One region of the Bradyrhizobium sp. WSM1417 genome, then DNA from elsewhere that is predicted to be linked to it. Evidence: riboswitches for the same ligand, from Rfam matches in the RefSeq annotation. Region 1 holds a riboswitch; the other holds the start of a gene.
The links. Region 1 has a riboswitch for S-adenosylmethionine ahead of BRA1417_RS0102255 (O-succinylhomoserine sulfhydrylase). Riboswitches for the same ligand answer to the same signal wherever they lie in the genome.
Positions count from the first base shown of each region.

Region 2: it holds a riboswitch for S-adenosylmethionine, as region 1 does, so the genes downstream of both, BRA1417_RS0100580 (homoserine O-acetyltransferase) here and BRA1417_RS0102255 (O-succinylhomoserine sulfhydrylase) in region 1, are expected to answer to the same signal.

Region 1 is NZ_KI911783.1:434,916-445,709, reverse strand. It holds gene BRA1417_RS0102270 (OpgC domain-containing protein) at 1-1,110, shown strand, start outside; gene BRA1417_RS0102265 (lipolytic enzyme) at 1,110-1,889, shown strand; gene BRA1417_RS0102260 (SGNH/GDSL hydrolase family protein) at 1,902-2,894, shown strand; gene BRA1417_RS0102255 (O-succinylhomoserine sulfhydrylase) at 2,932-4,128, opposite strand; SAM riboswitch at 4,199-4,278, opposite strand; gene BRA1417_RS0102250 (2'-deoxycytidine 5'-triphosphate deaminase) at 4,359-5,495, shown strand; gene BRA1417_RS0102245 (PAS domain S-box protein) at 5,671-6,099, shown strand; gene BRA1417_RS0102240 (hypothetical protein) at 6,204-7,256, shown strand; gene BRA1417_RS0102235 (MATE family efflux transporter) at 7,421-8,866, shown strand; gene BRA1417_RS0102230 (hypothetical protein) at 8,863-9,357, opposite strand; gene BRA1417_RS0102225 (SRPBCC family protein) at 9,458-9,859, opposite strand; gene BRA1417_RS0102220 (VOC family protein) at 10,054-10,413, opposite strand; gene BRA1417_RS0102215 (helix-turn-helix transcriptional regulator) at 10,470-10,794, opposite strand, start outside.
Region 2 is NZ_KI911783.1:116,432-127,225, reverse strand. It holds gene BRA1417_RS0100600 (hypothetical protein) at 1-1,296, shown strand, start outside; gene BRA1417_RS0100595 (prephenate/arogenate dehydrogenase family protein) at 1,411-2,349, opposite strand; gene hisC (histidinol-phosphate transaminase) at 2,346-3,440, opposite strand; gene BRA1417_RS0100585 (chorismate mutase) at 3,475-4,323, opposite strand; SAM riboswitch at 4,524-4,603, shown strand; gene BRA1417_RS0100580 (homoserine O-acetyltransferase) at 4,694-5,896, shown strand; gene metW (methionine biosynthesis protein MetW) at 5,910-6,572, shown strand; gene BRA1417_RS0100570 (alpha/beta fold hydrolase) at 6,597-7,460, opposite strand; gene BRA1417_RS0100565 (TIGR02594 family protein) at 7,669-8,490, shown strand; gene BRA1417_RS0100560 (MOSC domain-containing protein) at 8,603-9,391, opposite strand; gene clpB (ATP-dependent chaperone ClpB) at 9,649-10,794, shown strand, end outside.

The DNA of each region.
Region 1 (10,794 bases):
CTCGCGCTGTGGCTGATCTTCATCGACCATTTGCCGCCGAGCCTTCTGACCTGGTTCACGATCCGCAATTACGGCTTCAGCGACGCCACCGAGATCTTCATCTTCATCTCCGGCTATACCGCCGCCTTTGTCTACGGTCGGGCGATGCTGGAGTCCGGCATCGTCGTCGCCTCCGCGCGCATCCTGCGGCGCGTCTGGCAGATCTATGTCGCCCACGTCTTCCTGTTCACGATCTTCCTTGCTGAAATCTCCTACGTCGCGACCAGGTTCGAGAACCCGCTCTACACCGAAGAGATGGGCATCATGGATTTCCTCAAGCAGCCCGACGTCACGATCGTGCAGGCGCTGTTGCTGCGCTTCCGCCCCGTCAACATGGACGTGCTGCCGCTCTACATCGTGCTGATGCTGGCGCTGCCCTTGATCCTGTGGCTGATGAAGTGGCGCCCCGACGTGACGCTCGGCCTCTCGGTTGCGCTCTACGCGGTGACCTGGGAATACGACCTCTATCTGTCGGCCTATCCGAACGGCTTCTGGGCCTTCAATCCCTTCGCCTGGCAATTGCTGTTCGTGTTCGGGGCATGGTGCGCGCTCGGGGGGGCGCGACGCATGTCGCACATTCTGGCTTCGCGGGTGACGATGTGGATCGCGATCGCCTATCTGGTCGCGGCATTCTACGTGACGCTGACCTGGTATGTGCCGCAGCTCTCCCACTTCATGCCGAAGCGGCTCGAGCAGTGGATGTATCCGATCGACAAGGCCGACCTCGACGTGCTGCGCTTCACGCATTTCCTGGCGCTGGCTGCGCTCACCGTGCGGGTCCTGCCCCGGGACTGGCCGGGCCTGAAATCGCCCTGGCTGCGGCCGCTGATCCTGTGCGGCTCGCATTCCCTGGAGATATTCTGCCTCGGCGTCTTTCTCGCCTTTGCCGGCCATTTCATCCTGGCCGAAGTCTCGGGCGGCCCGGTGATGCATGCGCTAATTAGTCTCTCCGGAATCCTGATCATGTGGGCCATGGCCTGGCTGATTTCGTGGTACAAGCGGGTGGCTGACAAGAGCGGTTCGAAAACCAAAAGCGCCGTCGGCAGCGCCGATATGGCGGGAGGGGGCTGATGAAGGCGAAGGTTTTCCTGAGCCTGATCCTGCTGTGCGGTGGTCTCGCCGCGCCTCCGGCGCGCGCGGACGATGCTGCGCCGGCTGCTTCAGCCGCGCCCGCAGCCTGTGAAGTGCCCTCCTATCTGCTCACCACCGAAAGCCAGCTTCCCAAGGTCGCCGATGCCATCAAGGCCGGCAAGCCGCTCGAAATCCTGGTCATCGGCAGCCGCTCGACCACGATTCCGGCTTCCGAGGACGCTTCTTATCCGGCGCGGATGCAGGCCATCCTGAAGGACAAGCTGCCGCCGACCGAGACTGTGCACGTCTCCGTAGAAATACAGAGCAAGAAAACGGCCGAGGAGGCGGCCGCCAGCTTCGTTAAGCTGATGGAAGCAAAAGCGCCTACTTTGGTCATCTGGCAGACCGGGACCGTGGATGCTATTCGAGCCATTGATCCCGACGATTTTCGTGGCGCGGTGACCGAAGGGGTTGTTGCGTTGCAAAAGGCAGGGGCTGACGTCGTCTTGATGAATCTGCAGTACAGTCCGCGTACCGAAACCATGATCTCGGTGCCGCCATACCTCGACAATATGCGGGTGGTGGCGCAGGAGCACGATATTCCGCTGTTCGATCGTTTCGCGATCATGCGGCAGTGGAATGACCAGGGGCAGTTCGACCTGTTCAGCCCGTCGCGCGGGCCTGAGCTGGCGAAACAGGTCCATGATTGCCTTGGCCGGGCGTTGGCACAGTTCGTGATCGACGCTGCCCATCTGGAGCCGGCCCAGCAGCAAAATTGAGGTCTAGCGTTAATGAGTTCTCTCCGCCCTTTTTGCCTGACGGCATGGCTGGCTGTGCGCGCAGCAGCGCTGCTGCTGTTGCTGAGTCCGGCCTCGCAGTCGCACGCGCAGACGCAGGCCGCGCAGGCAACGCCGGCCCCGCAGCAGTCGGCTGATCCGGCTTCCGCTTCACCGTCCCAGACCGCCGTCGCAGCGACGTCCCCCGACCAGCGCGGCATCACGGCGCGCGCCATCGACAAGGTGAAGCAGGTCGCGAAGTCCGCCGGCGATGTCTTCAGCCGCGTGCCCTGCCTGTCGCCGAAGGGCGGCGCGAAGGCGATGGGCTCGCTGCCGCATGTCGCGGGCAAGCTCGTCGCCGGCCAGCCCGTCGTCATCGTCGCGTTCGGCTCGTCCTCGACCGCGGGATTCGGCGCGAGCTCGCCGGAGTTCAACTATCCCAATCGCCTTGCCGCGCAGCTGCACCGGCACTATCCGACCGCCGACATCACTGTTGTCAATGCCGGCGTCGGCGGCGAGGACGCGCCCGAGATGATGAAGCGCCTCCAGAAAGAGGTGATCGACGTACATCCGGATCTGGTGATCTGGCAGGTCGGCACCAATGCCGTGCTGCGCAATCTTGATCCCGGCGATACCGCCAAACTGGTCGAGGACGGCATCAGCCGCATCCAGGCTGCCGGCGGCACCGACGTCGTGCTGGTCGATCCGCAATATTCGCCCGCCGTCAACCAGCGCGCCGAGAGCGCCGGCAAGATGGTGAAGCTGCTCGGCAAGGTCGCCGAGCTCCGTCACGTCGGCATCTTCCCGCGCTTCGAGGTGATGCGCGATTGGCACGAGAAGCAATCGCTTCCGGTCGAGAGCTTCGTGATCGCCGACGGCCTGCACATGAACGATTGGGGCTATGCCTGCTTCGCCCAGCTCCTCGGCGACGACATCATCCGCTCCGTCGGCCAGATCAAGCTCGGCGTGAACGTGCCTGCGGACGTGCGGACCTATCGGCCGATGTAATTGGCGTCCCGGCGCGAAGCCGGGACGACACAGGACCTTACGCCTTCTCCAGCGCCGCGGTCAGATCCTCGATCAGATCGTCCGCGTGCTCCAGCCCCGCCGAGAAGCGGATGAAGCCCTCGCTGATGCCCAGCGCGGCGCGGTCCTCCGGCTTGAGGCGCTGATGCGTCGTGGTGGCGGGATGCGTGACGAGGCTCTTGGCGTCGCCGAGATTGTTCGAGATCTTGGCGAGCTTGAGCTCGTTGAGCACGCGGAATGCCGCCTGCTTGCCGCCCTTGACCTCGAGGCCGACCAGCGTCGAGCCACCGCGCATCTGCTTCTTCACCAATGCAGCCTGCGGATGATCGGCGCGGCCGGGAAACACCAGCCGCGAAATCTTCGGATGGCTCGCCAGCACGTCCGCGACGCGCGCCGCCGTCTCGGTCTGCGCGCGCACGCGCACGGCGAGCGTCTCCAGGCCCTTGAGCAGGACCCAGGCGTTGAACGGCGAGATCGACGGGCCGGTCTGGCGCATGAAATTGTGGATGTGCTCGGCGATGAACGCTTCCGAGGACAGGATGATGCCGCCGAGGCAGCGGCCCTGGCCGTCGATGTGCTTGGTCGCGGAATAGACCACGACGTCGGCGCCGAGCGCGAGCGGGCTCTGCCAGATCGGAGTGGCGAACACGTTGTCGACGACGAGCCGCGCGCCGCAGCTGTGCGCGATCTCGGCGATGCCGGGAATGTCGAGCACGTCGAGCGTCGGGTTGGTCGGGCTCTCCAGGAAGAACGTCTTGGTGTTCGGCTTCATGGCGCGCTGCCACTGGTCGAGATCGAGGCCGTCGACCAGCGTCGTCTCGATGCCGTAGCGCGGCAGCAAATCCTGCACGACGTAGAGACACGACCCGAACAGCGCGCGCGAGGCCACGACGTGATCGCCGGCCTTCAGCGGCGCCAGGATCGCGGTCGTCACCGCGGCCATGCCGGTCGCGGCCGAACGTGCCGCTTCGGCGCCTTCGAGCTCGATCATCCGCCGCTCGAACATCGAGATGGTCGGATTGGAGTAGCGTGAATAGATGAAGCCGGGATCCTCGCCCTTGAACCGCGCCTCGCACTCCTCGGCGCTGTTGTAGACGTAGCCCTGGGTCAGGAACAGCGACTCCGACGTCTCGCCATATTGCGAGCGCAGCGTGCCGGAATGGACCAGGCGGGTTTCGGGACGGTAGTGGGCGGTTGGCGCCGGGGACTTCGACATAGGACCTCCTGAAGCGACCATCGAAAATGGTCACAAAAAAACCGGCCTGGAATATTTCCACGGGCCGGGATCACAGAGGTCCCCGGCCTGTTTAGCGACTTATTTAACGTGGCTGCAAGCCGGCCGGCTCAAATCACCACGGGATAAGTCATGCTCATATTCCGCAATGCCCTTTCCGTCAAGACGTCCATCGGATAGCCGTAAAACGCTCATATTTCCCACATGTCGGGATGTGTTTGATCCCTGATGAGGACCCCGGGTTGACGTTCACGGTCGCCGCCGACGCCAATGGTATCCTGCCCGACCGCATGATCGCGGCGATGGCGGAGGGCGGTCTCATCCTGCCCGCTTACGACTTCGTCGAAAGCCAGATCCAGCCGGCGAGCCTCGACCTTCGCCTCGGCGACATTGCCTATCGCGTTCGCGCCAGCTTCCTGCCCGGTCCCGGCGCCACCGTCGCCGAGCGCATCGACGAGTTGAAGCTTCACGAGTTCAGCCTCGCCGACGGCGCAGTGCTGGAGACCAACTGCGTCTACATCGTGCCGCTGCTCGAAAGCCTCGCGCTGCCGCCGGAGATCGTCGCGGCCGCCAACCCGAAGAGCTCGACCGGCCGGCTCGACGTCTTCACCCGCGTGATCGCCGACGGCACCCGCCGCTTCGACATGATCGGTGCCGGCTATCACGGCCCGCTCTATGCCGAGATCAGTCCGAAGACGTTCCCGGTGCTGGTCAGCGAGGGCTCGCGCCTTAGCCAGGTGCGCTTCCGCACCGGCGATGCCATCCTCAACATCGACGACCTCGAGGCGCTGCATGCGACCGAGCGTCTCGTCGATATCGACGATGCCGATCTCACCGGCGGCGTTGCCGTCTCGGTTGATCTTTCCGGCGAAAAGAGCGGCGGCTTCGTCGGCTACCGCGCCAAGCGCCACACCGGCGTCATCGACGTCGATCGCCGCGCCGGCTATTCCGTCGAGGAGTTCTGGGAGCCGATCTCGCCCCGTCCCGACGGCAGCCTGATCCTCGATCCCGGCGAGTTCTATATCCTCGCGTCGAAAGAGGCCGTGCAGGTGCCGCCCGATTACGCCGCGGAGATGGTGCCGTTCGATCCGCTGGTCGGCGAGTTCCGCGTGCACTACGCCGGCTTCTTCGATCCCGGCTTCGGCTATGCCGGCGCCGGCGGGCTGGGGTCGCGTGCCGTGCTCGAAGTGCGCTCGCGCGAAGTGCCGTTCATCCTCGAGCACGGCCAGATCGTCGGCCGCCTCGTCTACGAGAAGATGCTAGCCCGCCCCGACGCCATGTACGGCCAGCGCATCGGCTCGAACTACCAGGCGCAGGGCCTCAAGCTGAGCAAGCATTTCCGGGTGTAGGGATAGCCTCACCTTCCGCTGTCATGCCCCGGCTTGACCGGGGCATCCAGTACGCCGCAGCCTATCGGTTCGATCACATCCGCCTCTGGAATACTGATCGCCCGATCAAGTCGGGCGATGACACCGAATCTGTGTCAGGATAAGAAGCGAATCCGGGCTACGACGAGGTGGCGAAATGACAGATCAATCCGAACTCGACGCAAAAATCCTCGACGACGTCGCCGATGCGCTGATCTATTCGGATCGCTCCGGCACCATCATGCGCTGGAATCGCGCATCGTCCGCACTGTTCGGCTTCTCCGCGGACGAAGCGCTGGGCCAGAATCTCGACCTGATCATTCCCGAACATCTGCGCGCCGCGCACTGGAAGGGTTTCGAGGCCGCGCTTGCCAGCGGCGCGATGAAGCTTGCGGGCAAGCCGACACTGACCCGCGCGCTGCACAAGGACGGACGCAAGCTCTACATCGAGATGACCTTTGCGTTGGTGCGGGATGCCGCTGGAGTGGTGCAGGGATCGGTGGCGATGGCGCGCGACGTGACCGAGCGCGTCGAGCGCGAGCGTGCCGCCAAAGCTGCGCAAAATAAGCCTGCGCAAACTTCGTGATGCGGAATTGGCGAGCCGGCGTGCAGGGCGCCCTGCATGCGGCTCGCCTTGTCCGTCACCGGATGCGGTGACACACTCGATCAAAATAACGATCGGGAGCGAACATGACCGCCGCATCAGACCCAGCGCAGGAAGCTCAGTGGAAACGCTGGCGCGCAGTTGCCGATCTCTATCACGCCTATTTCACCGGCCTGATCCTCACCGTGGTCACGCGTCGCGGCACGGCGGATGCTGCGGAGTTCGTCTTTCGCGTGTTCCGCCGCCAGCAGCAGGAACGCTTCCTGCCGGGGCTGGAGAAGCTCGGGCTGAGCCATCTGCCTCCCGCCGTGGCGGCCGCGCAATATCACTATCTCTCGAACTGGATCGGCGGCGTGCACGTCGAATACATGTATGAGAGCGACCGCAAGGCCTGGATCCGCTATCCGCCGCCGCGCTGGATCTGGAAAGGCACTGCGATCTGCGGCGTGCCGGGCGAAGTCTCGCGCGCGATGCTGCGCGGCTGGCACGCCAACAACGGTGTCGCGCTCGGCGATACCAGATTGGGGTTCGTCTGCACCAAGCAGAGCGTCGACGGCCAGGATGGGCTCGAAGGCTACTATTACCAATATGACCAACCGCTCGAGCTCGACCAGCGCCTTGTGTTCGCGCGGCATCTCGAAGCGCCGCTGTTCGATGCAGCCGCGGCTCCGGCGTTGCCGGTCGCAAGCTGGCCAAGACCGCGACTGGAAAAAGCCTATCGAAACTACGCCATGGAATATGTGCGCACCGCCGCGCCGGTGATGGTGCAACTGTTCGGTCCGGAGGATGCCGGCTATCTCCTGCACCTCACGGGCAAGCTGATCGGGATGCAATATTTTGACGAGGTCGCTGCGGCGCTGTCGATGGGCCGCGGAGGTGCGAGCGAATTCGCGACGTTCCTCAACGCGCTGTTTGTCGCGCAGGACGATGTGGCTGAGACGACGCTATCCGAAGGCACGTTCGAAATCCGTCAGCAGAGCTGGAGGCTGATGGAAGACCTCGCCGATAACCACCCCGCTTGCGCTGAGGTGCTGGCGGGATTGTTCGAAGGGCTTGCGGCCGGATGCGGGCGGCACATCGGCGTGCATCTGTCCCCGACACCGCCCTGCCGTCGGCCGCTGGTCTGGCGCATCGATTAATTCCTTTGCGAAATGCGCTGCCGCAGGGCACGCCTGCACCTGGCGCAGGAGGAATCGCTGCGTGTCGTGCTAACAAGCCTCTCGCTGCGCCCTGCGCGCGAACCAATTCATTGGCACACCTAAGCATTGCTGCGCCGCAAATGGCGCTTTCGCCCGGAGAGGACATGTCAGACATCGCCGAAATCCCGGTCGATGAACAGGAGCGTCCGCTGCCGCCGCCCCCGCGGCCCGTGAGGAGCGCGCTGACGGACGGGCCGATCCTGCGCACGCTGCTCGGACTGGCCTGGCCCAACGTCGTCGCGCTCTCCGCCGGCACCTGCACCGTGATTGCGGAGACCTCTTATATCGGACGTCTTGGTGTGGAAGCGCTGGCCGCGATGGCGCTGGTGTTTCCGACAGTGATCCTGACCATGACCATGTCGGGCGGTGCGATGGGCGGCGCGGTGGCGTCCGCCATCGCGCGGGCGCTCGGCGCCGGCGATCGCGAGCGCGCCGGGACGCTCGCCGCGCACGCGCTGCTGATCGGCATCAGCTTCGGCCTCGTCTTCATGCTGGGCATGCTGATCTTCGGGCCGCGCGTTCTGGAAATGCTCGGCGGCCGCGGCGATGTGCTGACGCATGCGATCGCCTACACCCAGGTGTTTTTCGGCGGCGCCGTGCTGCCCTGGCTGCTCAACACCATGGCCGGGGTCCTGCGTGGCACCGGCAACATGAAGCTGCCGTCGCTGTTGATCCTCAATTCCGCGGCCTGGCAGATCGTGCTCGGCGGCACGCTGGGGCTCGGACTCGGTCCGGTGCCGCAATTCGGCATGCGCGGCGTCGCCGCCGGCGCGCTGATTGCCTATTGTATGAACATCGGCGTGATGGGCTGGTACCTGTTCTCCGGCCGCGCCCGCGTGACGCCGAAGCTGCGCGGACTTCGCATCCAATGGGCGATGTTTTTCGATATCCTGAAGGTCGGCGCCATCGCCTGCTTCTCGCCGCTGCAATCGGTGCTGACGATCTCGATCTTCACTCACATGCTTGCGAAATTCGGCACCGCGATCCTCGCCGGCTACGGCATCGGTGCGCGGCTTGAATTCCTGCTGACCTCGATCGCGTTCTCGTTCGGCATCGCCTCGGTGCCGATGATCGGCATGGCGGTCGGCGCCGGTCGCATCGCCCGTGCCCGGCGCATTGCCTGGATCGCGGCGGCGAGCGCCTTCGTTGCCGTCGGTGCACCGGCGTGCCTGGTCGCGGCCTTTCCCGATCTCTGGGTCAACATCTTCACCGACAGCGCGACCGTGCGCGCAACCAGCCACCAATATTTGTCGACGGTGGCGCCGTTCTACGCCTTCATCGGCCTCGCCTCGACCATGTATTTCTCGTCGCAGGGCGCTGCGAAGGTGATCGGACCGGTGCTGGCGCAGACTGCGCGGCTGATCTACATCTCGGCGGTCGGCTGGTGGCTGTCGACGCATGATGCCACCGCGCAAAGCTTCTTCTGGCTGGCGGCGAGCTCGATGGTCGTGCTCGGCCTGCTCTCGTGCTCCAGCGTGGTGCTGACGCGCTGGGGACCGCGCCAAACCAAACCTGCGATCAGGCCGGCTCTGTCGGCCGCTGCGGACTAGCGATGCCTGTGGCGGCGATGGCCGCCACTGCCGCCGACATTGGCGAGCCGCATCAGTTGCGGAATCATCGCCATCATGTCGCCGCCGCCGGCGCCGCCGAGCATGCCCATGATATCGCCGCCGCCCATGCCGCCCACTGCGGTCGGCATGTGGCCGCCTCCGGCCATCGGCGCGTAGCCGCCGTAATTGGGCGCCCCGAAACCGCCGCCGACGCCGCCAATTCCGCCGCCGCCCATCACGCCGCCAAGACCACCACCGCCATTCTCCATCATGCGGCTCATCATCGGGCCCATGGTCTGCATCATCATGCCGAAGCGGCGCTTGCCCATCTTGGCCTTCATCATCTCCAGCATCGGCGCCATCTGGGTCATCATGTCCTCGCCGCCGGCACCGCCGCCGCCGAGGAACTGCGCCTTTGCCGGCGCGCTCGAAATCGAAAACATCAGCAGCACGGCGGCCGCCTGGCAGATTACCTTGTCCGCACCTCTCATGGCCTGCTCCTCGCGTGCGTGGCGCCGCCGGGAGAGCGGAGCCAACCGGACGCACGCCGCCATGGTTAGTGCGGACGAGGGCTGAGCTCCGTGAGAAAGATCACGCCGCCGCGGCCGGGAACGCTCTGTGTATGGCGGCGACAGCGTCCTTGGTCTGTCCCTGCACATAAGTCGCGAGCTCGTTCGGCAGCATGTCGATGATCCAGACCAGGCGGCATCTCGCCTCGCCCTCGGCGATCACCTGCACCGAGGCGCTGTAATGCTTCAGCCGCTCGTTGTTGATCGCGTAGACCAGCCGCCGCCCGGCATCGTCGCAATCGACCAGCAACTCGCGCGCCACCGATCCATTGGCGAAGGTGACGTCGCGCGCGTCGCCGTCGAGCGTGCAGGCCGTGACGAAGCCCGGCGCCAGCCGCCGATGCAGCGCGCCGAAATCGCGCACCGCATCCCAGACGTCGCGCGCGGGCGCGGGGAGGGGAATGTCGTTGTGGATGGAGGCCATTTTAGAATCCTGGTTGAGTCCTGTGATGTAGAGAAGCGAGCGATTGCGCCGTCATCTCAGCTGTCATCGCCCGACTTGATCGGGCGATCCAGTATTCCAGAGGCGCTGTAATGAAATCGAGAAGCTGCGGCGTACTGGATGCCCCGGCCAAGCCGGGGCATGACAGTGTGTGTGTGTAGTGAGGGCTGCCGCACTCACGCACAAACCGCCTCGACATTGTTGCCATCGGGATCAATCAAGAACGCCGCGTAGTAAGTCGGGCTGTAGTCCTTGCGCGGGCCGGTGCCGCCATTGTCGCGGCCGCCGCTCTTCAAGCCTTCGCTGTGGAATGCCTTGACCGAATCATGATCCCCAGCGCGAAACGCGATATGCGCGCCATCGGCCTTGCGTCCCTTGTTCAGGTGCAGCCACAGCGCGGGTTCGCCCTTTGGCCCGAAGCCGGCATAACCATCGCCACTCGAGCACAGGACGTAACCGAGCGGCGCCAGCACCGCGGTGTAGAAGCGCGTGGCGGCGTCGAGGTCGGCAACGCGCAATCCGATATGGTCGTACATGGTCGTCTCCATTTCCAAAGCGCGCCGCAATCGGCGCGCGCCGGAGACGAACCTAGTCAGTTGAGGGCGAGCTGCTCTTGGAGAATCTTGCGCTCTCCCTTTGAGGCCTGACGGAACTTGGTCGGCGAGACGCCGGCGGCGCGGTGGAAGGTGCGGACGAAGTTGGAGAGATCGCCGAAGCCGACGTCATAGGCGATGTCGGTGACGGCGATGTCGTCGTCGGTCAGCAGCCGTGCCGCATGCCGTAGCCGGGAGCGCACCAGATATTGATGCGGGGTGACGCCGAGCACGGCCGAGAACAGCCGCAGGAAGTGGAAGGGGCTGAGGCGTGCCTGCCGCGCCGCCTGTTCGAGGTCGACCTCGGCATGCGAATTGGCGTCG
Region 2 (10,794 bases), 320 kb from region 1:
TGGGTCGATCTCACCGGCATCTACCGCTCGCGCAATCTGGCCTCCGATACCGGCTCGGTCTACAACTTCATCCCCTATCAGCAGAGCCGCAACTTCAACATTCCGGAAACGCGCTTCTCCGCGCGGCAGAGCAGGTTCTCGGTGCTCGCCGAGGGCAATGCCGATGCCGACTCGCACCTCGCGGGTTATGGCGAGATCGATTTCGAAGGTGCGGCTCAGACGGCGAGCTCGGTTGCGACCAACTCGTTCAATCCGCGCATGCGGCAGCTTAGCCTGGAACTGGACCGCAGTGATCTCGGTCTTCACTTCCTCGCCGGGCAATCCTGGTCGCTCAACGCGCCGACCAAGTCCGGCATCGATCCTCGTGGCGTCGACGCGCCCGGCGTGATCGACTTCGAATCCGTTCCGGGATTTCTTGCGGCACGCCAGCCCGGGCTGCGCGTCTGGCAGGACATCGGACCGGAGTTCAAGCTGGCTGCCTCGGTCGAGAATGCCCAGACAGCGTTCTTCGGCGGCAACGTCCCGGCCGTCGGCACACCCGCCATCGGACCGCAGGGCGTGCTGAACCCGAACCTTCAGGTCAATCTGACCGGTCCCGGCGGCAGCTTCTTCAACAACCTCAACAATGTCAGTCTGAATCAGGTGCCCGACTTTACCGTCAAGGCAGCCTGGGACCCACGGCTCGGGCCCTATAAGTTGCATGTCGAGGCGTGGGCGCTCTACCGCCAGCTGTTCGACCGCTTCAACAACGCCAATCACACCTACGACACCGGAAGCTTCGGCGGTCACATCTTCGCCGAGCTGATTCCGAAAACGCTTGATCTTCAGCTCTATGGCTCGCACGGCGTGCTGGGCCGCTTCACGGCAACACCGTTCCCCGACGCGGCGGTGGCGCAGGACGGCACCATCCTCCCGCTGACGATCACGGCGGCCGCCGTCGGCCTGATCTGGCACGCGACGCCCAGCCTCGATGTCTACTCCTATGCAGGCCTAGAAAAGGCCAAGGCGAATTTCGCCAATGTTGGAACGGTGCCGTTCGGCTACGGCAATCCGCTCTACAACAACACCGGCTGCTTCACCGAAAACTCGGCAGCCGCGACCTGCAACGGCAACACCAGGGAGGTCCGGCAGATCACGGCCGGGATCTACGACACCATCTACCAGGGCAGTTTCGGTACGCTGAAAGCCGGCCTGCAATATTCCTACACGCAACGCTTCGCGTTCGCCGGCGTCGGCGGCGCTCCGAGGACGGACGACAACGTCGTCATGACGCAGATCCGCTACTATCCGTTCTAGTCGCGGAGCCACGCGGGCTCGTTGCCTGGATGGTGCGAAGCGCAATCCGGGAATCTTGCCTCAAGCCACGGAGGTCCCGGATTACGCTTGCGCTCCATCCGGGCTGCTTCAGCGCTAGGGCTTGTTCCCGAGCTGCGCGTGCGGCCGGCCGAAGTCGGGCGCGGCCGAGTCCTGGCCGATTTCGACAATGCCGCGGCGGATGGCGCGGGTGCGGGTGAAGTGGTCGAACAGCGCCTCGCCGTCGCCGCGGCGGATCGCGCGGGTGAGCTTGGCCAGATCCTCGGTGAAGGTACCGAGCATCTCCAGCACGGCTTCCTTGTTGGCGAGGAAGACGTCGCGCCACATCGTGGGGTCGGAGGCGGCGATGCGGGTGAAATCGCGAAAGCCGCCGGCGGAGAACTTGATGACCTCGGACTCCGTCACCTGCGCCAGCTCGTCGGCGGTGCCGACGATGGTGTAGGCGATCAGATGCGGCAGATGGCTGGTGATCGCGAGCACGAGATCATGATGATCCGGCGTCATGATTTCGACCTTGGCGCCCATCGCCGCCCAGAACGCACGCAGGCGATCGGTGGCCGCCGCATCGACGCCCTCCGGCGGAGTGAGGATGCACCAGCGGTTGATGAAGAGCTCGGCGAAGCCGGAATCGGGGCCCGAATGCTCGGTGCCTGCGACGGGATGCGCCGGCACGAAATGGATGCCTTTCGGCAGATGCGGCGCCATATCCCTGACGATGGCGCCCTTGACCGAGCCGACGTCGGAGATGATCGCCCCGGGTTTGAGATGCGCGGCGATCTCCTGCGCCACCGGCCCGCAGGCGCCGACGGGAATGCAGAGGATGACGAGATCGGCGTCCTTCACGGCATCTGCATTGGTCGCCACGACCTGATCGACGATGCCGAGCTCCATCACGCGTGCGCGCGTTTTCTCCGAGCGCGCGGTGGTGACGATCTCGCCAGCCAGGCCCTGGAGCTTCGCGGCGCGCGCGATCGAGCCGCCGATCAGGCCGAAGCCGATCAGCGCGACGCGCTGGAAGTGCGGGGTCGCGCTCATCGTCCGGCCATGAAGTCGCGCAGGCCCTCGATGACGAGGCGGTTGGCCTCCTCGGTGCCAATGGTCATGCGCAGCGAATGCGGCAGGCCGTAGTTCTTCAAGCCGCGCAGCACCAGCCCGCGCTTGGTGAGGAAGGCGTCGGCTGCGTCCGAGGTCTTGCCCTCGGTCGGGAAGTGGATCAGCACGAAATTGGCGACGCTCGGCGTCACCTTCAGCCCGAGCTTGCCGATCTCCTCGGCGAGCCAGTTGCGCCAGGTCTCGGTGAACTGCTTCGACATGGCCTGATGCGCGGTGTCCTCGATCGCGGCAACGGCGGCGTACATCGCCGGCGTCGAGACGTTGAAGGGACCGCGGATGCGGTTGACCGCGTCGATGATGCGCTCGGGGCCGAACATCCAGCCGATGCGCAGCGCGGCAAGACCATGGATCTTGGAGAAGGTGTGGGTCACGACCGTGTTTTCGGTGGTCGCCACCAGCTCGATCCCCATCTCGTAATCGTTGCGCGAGACGTAGTCGCAATAGGCTGCGTCCAGCACCAGCAGCACGTGCGAGGGCAGGCCGGCGCGCAGGCGCTTGACCTCGTCGAACGGCAGATAGGTGCCGGTCGGGTTGTTGGGGTTGGCGAGCCAGACCAGTTTTGTGCGCGGCGTGACGGCCTTCAGGATCGTGTCGACATCCGCGGTCAGGTCCTTCTCGGCGGCAACCACGTTCTTCGCGCCGACCGCCATGGTTGCGATCGGGTAGACCAGAAAGCCGTGCGTGGTCGAGATCGCCTCGTCACCGTGGCTGAGATAGGTGTGGGCGAGCAGGTTGAGGATCTCGTCCGAGCCGGCGCCGCAGATGATGCGGTTGGGATCGAGCCCGAAGGTGCGCCCGATCGCTTCGCGCAGCACGCGCGAGGTCCCTTCCGGATAGTCTTCCAGATGATCCGCCACCTGCTTGAATGCCTCGATCGCCTTCGGCGAAGGCCCGAACGGCGTCTCGTTGGCCGAGAGCTTGAACACCTTGCGGCCGGGCTCCGCCACCGGAGTCTTGCCGGGCGTGTAGGGCGCAATATCGAGAATGCCGGGGTTCGGCACGGGGCGGGACATCTTCAACTCCGGACTGGCTTAAGCGGTTCGCGACTTACGATTTCGACCCGATCGGGGGCACCGTATAGCGCGTTGCGTGGCTGCCGACGAGGGCCGTGGAGCGCACCGAGCCCCCCGCTTCGATCAGGGCTGCCTTGATCCTGTCGATGCTGCTCGTCGCGGTGACCGAGACCAGCAGCGCGGCGCCGTCGAAGGCGGTGTCGGGCACCGCCACGATCTCGGCGAGCGGCGACAGGGCGCGCGCAACTTCGGCGTTCCACCCAGAGACGCGGACGCTGAAGGTCTCGACCTCCGTCACCAGGGCGCTGTCGGCGACGCGCGAAACCGCGAACACGGGCAACGCCGCCGGATGGTCGGCGCGCTCGACAAAGGGCAGCCGCGCGATGATCTTTGGCGCGCCGGCTTCTTCCAGCGACAGCCACCACGGCGTGCGGCTCGATGTCGCCGAGACCAGCGCCAGATCGCCCTTGGACTTCGCGACGGCCTCGACCGCCGCCTGCGCGCTGAAATGCGCGACATAAGGTACGGTGAAGCCGAAATGGAATCGCGCGGAATCGCGCATGGCCGGCTCGCTTGCCGAGATGTCGGCGTGCACCGAGAACGGCGCCTGGACATAGGTGAAGGTCGCGATGATGACGCGCCAGATGCTCTCGACGGTGTCGAGCGGCAGGATGCCGCGATGACGCTGCACGAGGTCGCGCATCATGGAGGCCTCGCGTGCCGGGCGGAACGCCGAGCCGACCTCCTGGGTCTGCTTCACCTGGATCAGGCGGTCGATGATGTCGCCGCGTTGCATCAGCAGGCGATGCATGCCCTCGTCGATCGCGTCGATCTCCTTGCGCAATTCCTGGAGCGATGGTGGCGCGGGCGGACGTTGGGACATGTCTGACAGGTGCTGTTGAGCGTTCCAATGCGGCTCAGTCGAGCCGTCACCGCTGTGATGGATATCCTGATTAGGCAGTCGGGGCTGCGAAAGCAAAGAGAAATGCAAAGGGAAATCGGGCCCTTCCGCTGGCGGCGCGACCGGCGAATTTGGCTGATCCGGGCCGCGACTTGACGAAAACCATCCAAGACGGTAGTTTTTAGCCGTTCCGTGGTCATTTGAGCCGGCCGGCTTGCAGCCACGTTAAAAAACTCGCTAAACAGGCCGGGGACGCTTTCGATCCCGGCCGAACCTATCGTTCAGGCCGGGTTTTTTATGGCCTGATGTCAGTGCGGTCACCACGACGACCGCAAACGAGGTCGATGGTCAGATGGTTGGCGTCCAGTCAATTCCGAGTCCCGCGATCACCGCCGACGAGCGGTCGCACGAGGTGGATCATCCGAGTTCGCACGTCGCGCAGTTTGGCTTGGAACAGCCGCTGCGGCTCGATTGCGGTGTCGATCTTAGCCCATTCCAGATCGCCTACCAGACCTATGGCGAGCTGAATGCCGATCGCTCCAACGCGATCCTGATCTGCCATGCGCTGACCGGCGACCAGCACGTCGCCAATGTGCACCCTGTCACCGGCAAGCCCGGCTGGTGGGAGACTTTGGTAGGCTCGGGCCGACCGCTCGATCCCAGCGAGTATTTTATCATCTGCTCCAACGTGATCGGCGGCTGCATGGGCTCGACCGGTCCGGCTTCGATCAATCCGGCGACCGGCAAGGTTTGGGGCCTCGATTTCCCCGTCATCACCATCCCCGACATGGTGCGCGCGCAGGCGATGCTGATCGACCGGCTCGGCATCGACACGCTGTTCGCAGTCGTCGGCGGCTCGATGGGCGGCATGCAAGTGCTGCAATGGACGGCGGCGTATCCGAGCCGGGTATTCTCCGCGCTGGCGATTGCTTGCTCGACACGACATTCGGCGCAGAACATCGCGTTCCACGAGCTTGGCCGCCAGGCGGTGATGGCCGATCCCGACTGGCACCATGGCGGCTATGCCGATCAAGGTATCCATCCGCATCGTGGGCTCGCTGTCGCACGGATGGCGGCGCACATCACCTATCTTTCGGACGCCGCGTTGCATCGCAAATTCGGACGGCGCATGCAGGACCGCGAGTTGCCGACCTTCTCGTTCGACGCCGACTTCCAGGTCGAGTCGTACCTGCGCTACCAGGGCTCGTCCTTTGTCGAGCGCTTCGACGCCAACTCCTATCTCTATCTGACCCGCGCGATGGACTATTTCGACATCGCCGGCGACCATGGCGGCGTGCTGGCGAAGGCGTTCGCGGGAATCCAGACCCGGTTCTGCGTGGTCTCCTTCACCAGCGACTGGCTGTTCCCGACCTCGGAATCGCGGGCGCTGGTGCACGCGCTGAATGCGTCGAGCGCGCGGGTGTCGTTCGCCGAGATCGAGACCGATCGCGGTCACGACGCGTTCCTCCTCGACGTGCCCGAGTTCTTCGACATCGCCCGTGCGTTCCTGCAGTCGGCAGGCAAGGCGCGCGGGCTCACCGCCAAGAAAGCTTAAAGGACGGCTAGTCATGTCTGTACAGGAAGCGCTGCCGCTGGGCGGCCTTGCGACCGGGCAGCCCGGCGATTTTCGCGCCGACCATGTGTTGGTGGCCGAGATGGTCAAGCCGGGCTCGAAAGTGCTCGACGTCGGCTGTGGCGAGGGCGACCTGCTCCAGCTGCTGGAAACCCGCGGCGTCGACGGCCGCGGCATCGAGCTATCGCGCGAGGGTGTCAACCGTTGCGTCGCCAAGGGTCTTGCGGTGGTGCAGGGCGATGCCGACACCGACCTCGTGAATTATCCCGATGACGCCTTCGACTACGTGATCCTGTCGCAGACCTTGCAGGCGACGCGGCAGCCGAAAGTTGTGCTGGAGAATTTGCTGCGCATCGGCCGCCGCGCCATCGTGTCGTTCCCGAATTTCGGCTTCTGGAAGATGCGGCTCCAGCTCCTGATCGGCGGCCACATGCCACGCACGGAGAATCTGCCGGCAAGCTGGTATGACACCGCCAACATCCATTTCTGCACCATCAAGGATTTCGTTGAGCTATGCGATGCGATCGACGTCAAGATGGAACGTGCCGAGGCGCTCGACCTCTACGGCCGCCCGCTGCGGCTGCGGATGCCCTGGTGGGTGTGGAATCTGTTCGGCGAGCAGGGGGTGTTTCTGCTGACGCGGGGCGGCAGGAAGTAGTTCTTCGTCATTGCGAGCGCAGCGCTAATGCGCCGCCAGTGACCTCGGGTCGCGCACCGGCCATCTTCCCGCTTCCACCAGCGTGACGAACCGTTCCACGGTTTCGTTGAACAGCGCGGGCTCTTCGAGATTGAGCACGTGGCCGGACTTCGGAAACATGGCGAGCCCTGCCGCAGGCAGATGCTTCTTCAGGAACAGGCTTGCGCCCACGCACGGATCGTCCTCGTCGCCGCAGATGATGAGTGCCGGCGTCGTGGCCGCCCTGATCGCGTCCGTCATCGTAAAGATCGAGGGGCGGCCGGCCTGGAAGCCGCGCATCGTCCGCGCCGATCCCTTGGCGTCGTGCCGCGCCAGGGCGGCATAGAAATCGGCGTGGCCGCGCGGGTCCTTCACCAGAAAGGGAATCCGGCTCGGCGTCTCGCGCGTGACTTTTGCGACTTCGGCTGAGCCGAGCATCTCGAATTGCTCCGCGTTGGCGCGGCACTGCTTGCGCCAGGCGTCGAGGTTCTCGATCTCCGAGCCTGAGCCGACGCCGGCGAGCGTCATCGACAGCGCACGTTGGGGCGCGTTGAGCCCGATCTGGAGCGACGAATAGGCCCCCATCGAGAGACCGACGAAGTGCGCGCGATCGATCTTCAGATGATCGAGCACCGCGAGCGCATCGGTATAGAAATGCGTGTAGCCGTAGACCTCGCCATCAGGCACGTCAGATGGCGTGTAGCCGCGCGCGGAATAGGTGATGCAGCGATGGCCGCGCGAAAAGTAACGCATCTGCGGCTCCCAATTGGTGTAGTCGGCCGCGAACTCGTGCAGAAAAAGTATCGGCGTGCCAGTGCCTGCGTCTTCGAAATAGAGGCGACAATTGTCCTTCGTGAGGGCGTGAGGCATCCGGTTTTCTCCCAGAGGTGGCTGCGGCTTTGGAATGCCGTCCTGCGGTCAGCGCATACGATCCTAACACTTATTAATCATCTTAATCATCGTCCAAAATCTCCGCGACCGCGTCTTGTTCTCGCCACATCAGGATACTGATACAGCCCGCGGATGTCGGCCACCGCACGGGCCGATTGGGAAGTGGGGTGTCAACGAAGGATGAAGAATGTTCGAGTTGTTTGCGTCTCGCCTGTCGCGCTGTGTCGTCGCGCTGGCTGTTTTCTTCGCGGCGGTCGCCGCGCTCACCTCTCCGGCGTCAGCACGACCTCATCGTCATAGCGCAGAGCGCCACGCTTACGCGCATCTCGCCAGCAGACATCATCATTCCCGGTATCATGCACGCAGCTCGCGTTTCGAGCGCGGCGCGGCGCAATTGCAGGCGAACGGTTTCGGCAACACCTTCGCCAGCTATGACCCGAACGCCAATAGCGGCGGCATCGCCATGAGCGGTGGAATGGCTATGAGCGGCACCGGTGTAATGGCTATGAGCGGCAACGCCGGAATGGTTACCAGCGATAGCGGCGGGATGACCACGCGCGCCAGCCGTCGAATCGCCGCGAGGCGTGGCGCTGGAATGGCCACTGACGCGAATGTCGGTCGTGGGGCCAATAGCGCCACGAGCAGCGGCGGCTTCGGCGGCGGATCGGGCCTCGTGTCCGAGGCACGCCGCTATGTCGGCGGTAATCCGACCGGCCGCGGCAGCCTGTGGTGCGCACGGTTCATGAACATGGTGCTTGAGAAGACCGGTCACCGTGGCACCGGCTCCGACATGGCGAATTCGTTCGCGCATTACGGCGCGCGCGTCTCCGGTCCGCAGGTCGGCGCCATCGCAGTGATGTCGCGCGGTGGTCGGGGTGGCCATGTCGGCATCATCACCGGCATCGACGCGCAGGGTAATCCGATCATGATCTCCGGCAACAACGGCAACCGCGTCCGCGAAGCGCCGATCTCGCGCGGCCGGATCTATGCGTATGTGATGCCGAACTGACGGCCGTCATTGCGAGGAGCGAAGCGACGAAGCAATCCAGACCGTCTCCGCGGGCGCATTCCTGGATTGCTTCGCCGCGCTCGCAATGACGGGGCCGGGCCAGCGCGCCGCGTCACACCAGCCTCGGTTCTTCCAATGCAACCGCGTCGCCCACGCCGATGTCGCCATCGGCGATCACCTCGGCATAGATGCCGCAGTCCATGTGGCCGAGATTGCTCGAGAGCGTGGCCGGGATTTCGAGATCGCGCCTGGCGGTATCTGGGTCGACGTTGGTGGCCGGGCAGCGCTTGATGCGCTTGACCACTTGCAGCCGGGCCTGTCCGATCGCGAGCGTCTGACCGACGAGGTCGAGCTCGGACCAGGCCGGCCAGCCCTTCACGTAGAGATTGGCGCGGAAGCGCAGCGGGTGGACGGCGGCGCCGCCGAGCATGGTCTCGAGCGCGCGGACGCTGTCGAGATTGATGATGGACACGACCTTGCGGGCGACGTCGGAAAAGCTGTGGTCGCGGCCGGACAGGATCTTGGGCGGGCCCTTCAGCTCCGGCTGAAAGTTGTCCCTGAAGTAGTCCTCGATGGCGGCGCGCCCGGCGGCGGTCTCGAGATCGCCGCTGGCGACGATCTGGCCGTCCTTGCGGATGGTCAGCCGGTTGGTCGCGTCCTCGAAGCGGCTGTCGAGCGAAGCCAGCCGCTCATTGCGCGCCAGCATCAGGAACTGGATCTTCGGCTTCCACTGCGGCTGTTCCGGATCGAAGCCGCTGGGACCGTTCTCGATGGCGTAGCGGCGGTCGGCCGGTAGGGTCTGGCCGGTCCGCAGGGAGACGCGGGGCAGGGGCTCCGGCGTCAGGCCCTTGATCGGATAACGGTAGAGCCCGGTGATCTCGGCGGTTTGGCTGGCTGTCATTGCGCTAGGGGTCATGCCGCTACTTAGGGGATTCGGCCCACCGGCGCCAAGCGGGCGGACCCGCGCACGAAATTGTGAACTCGCCTCTTCCGGTCCGAGGCCTCGCTTCCCACATCTGGGGCAGGCCGGCGCCAGCGTCGGCTGATAACGACTGTTGCCGCTTGAGAAACGTCAATGCGGTCATCGGAAACCCAATGAAGATGCCGTTTGGAGTGCCTTAGAGGGCTCCAGGGGCAGGCCGAGGGAAAGACCACGATATGAACATCGAAAAATATACCGAACGCTCCAGGGGCTTCGTCCAATCCGCGCAGTCGCTTGCGGTGCGCGAAGGGCACCAGCAGTTTTCGACCCTGCACGTCCTGAAGGTGCTGCTGGACGACAATGAAGGCCTCGCTGCCGGCCTGATCGACCGCGCCGGCGGCAATTCCCGCGCAATCCTGAAGGCGACCGAGGACGCCCTGAACAAGGTGCCGAAGGTCTCTGGCGGCGGCGCCGGCCAGATCTACCTGGCGCCCGAGCTCGCCCGCACTTTCGACGTCGCCGAAAAGGCCGGCGAGAAGGCCGGCGACAGCTTTGTCACGGTCGAGCGGCTGCTGCTCGGCCTTGCGCTGGAGAAGACCAGCGAAGCCGGCGCGATCCTGGCCAAGGGCGGCGTCACCCCGCAAAACCTCAACGCGGCGATCGAAGCGCTGCGCAAGGGCCGAACCGCGGACTCCGCGACGGCCGAGAACGCGTATGACGCGCTAAAGAAATATGCCCGCGACCTGACCCAGGCGGCGCGCGACGGCAAGCTCGATCCGGTCATCGGCCGCGACGAGGAGATCCGCCGCACGATCCAGGTGCTGTCGCGCCGGACCAAGAACAACCCCGTCCTGATCGGCGAACCCGGCGTCGGCAAGACCGCCATCGCCGAGGGCCTGGCGCTGCGCATCGTCAACGGCGACGTGCCGGAGAGCCTGAAGGACAAGAAGTTGCTGTCGCTCGACCTCGGCTCGCTGATTGCAGGTGCAAAATATCGCGGCGAGTTCGAGGAACGGCTGAAGGCCGTGCTCCAGGAGGTGACCGGGAGCGAGGGCAATTTCGTCCTGTTCATCGACGAGATGCACACGCTGATCGGCGCCGGCAAGGGCGATGGCGCGATGGACGCGTCCAACCTGCTCAAGCCTGCGCTCGCCCGCGGCGAGCTGCACTGCATCGGCGCCACCACGCTCGACGAGTACCAGAAGCACGTCGAAAAGGACGCGGCGCTAGCGCGGCGTTTCCAGCCAATCTTCGTCAGCGAGCCCTCGGTCGAGGACACGATCTCGATCCTGCGCGGGCTGAAGGACAAGTACGAGCAGCACCATGGCGTGCGGATCACCGATTCCGCGCTGGTCGCCGCCACGACGCTGTCCAACCGCTAC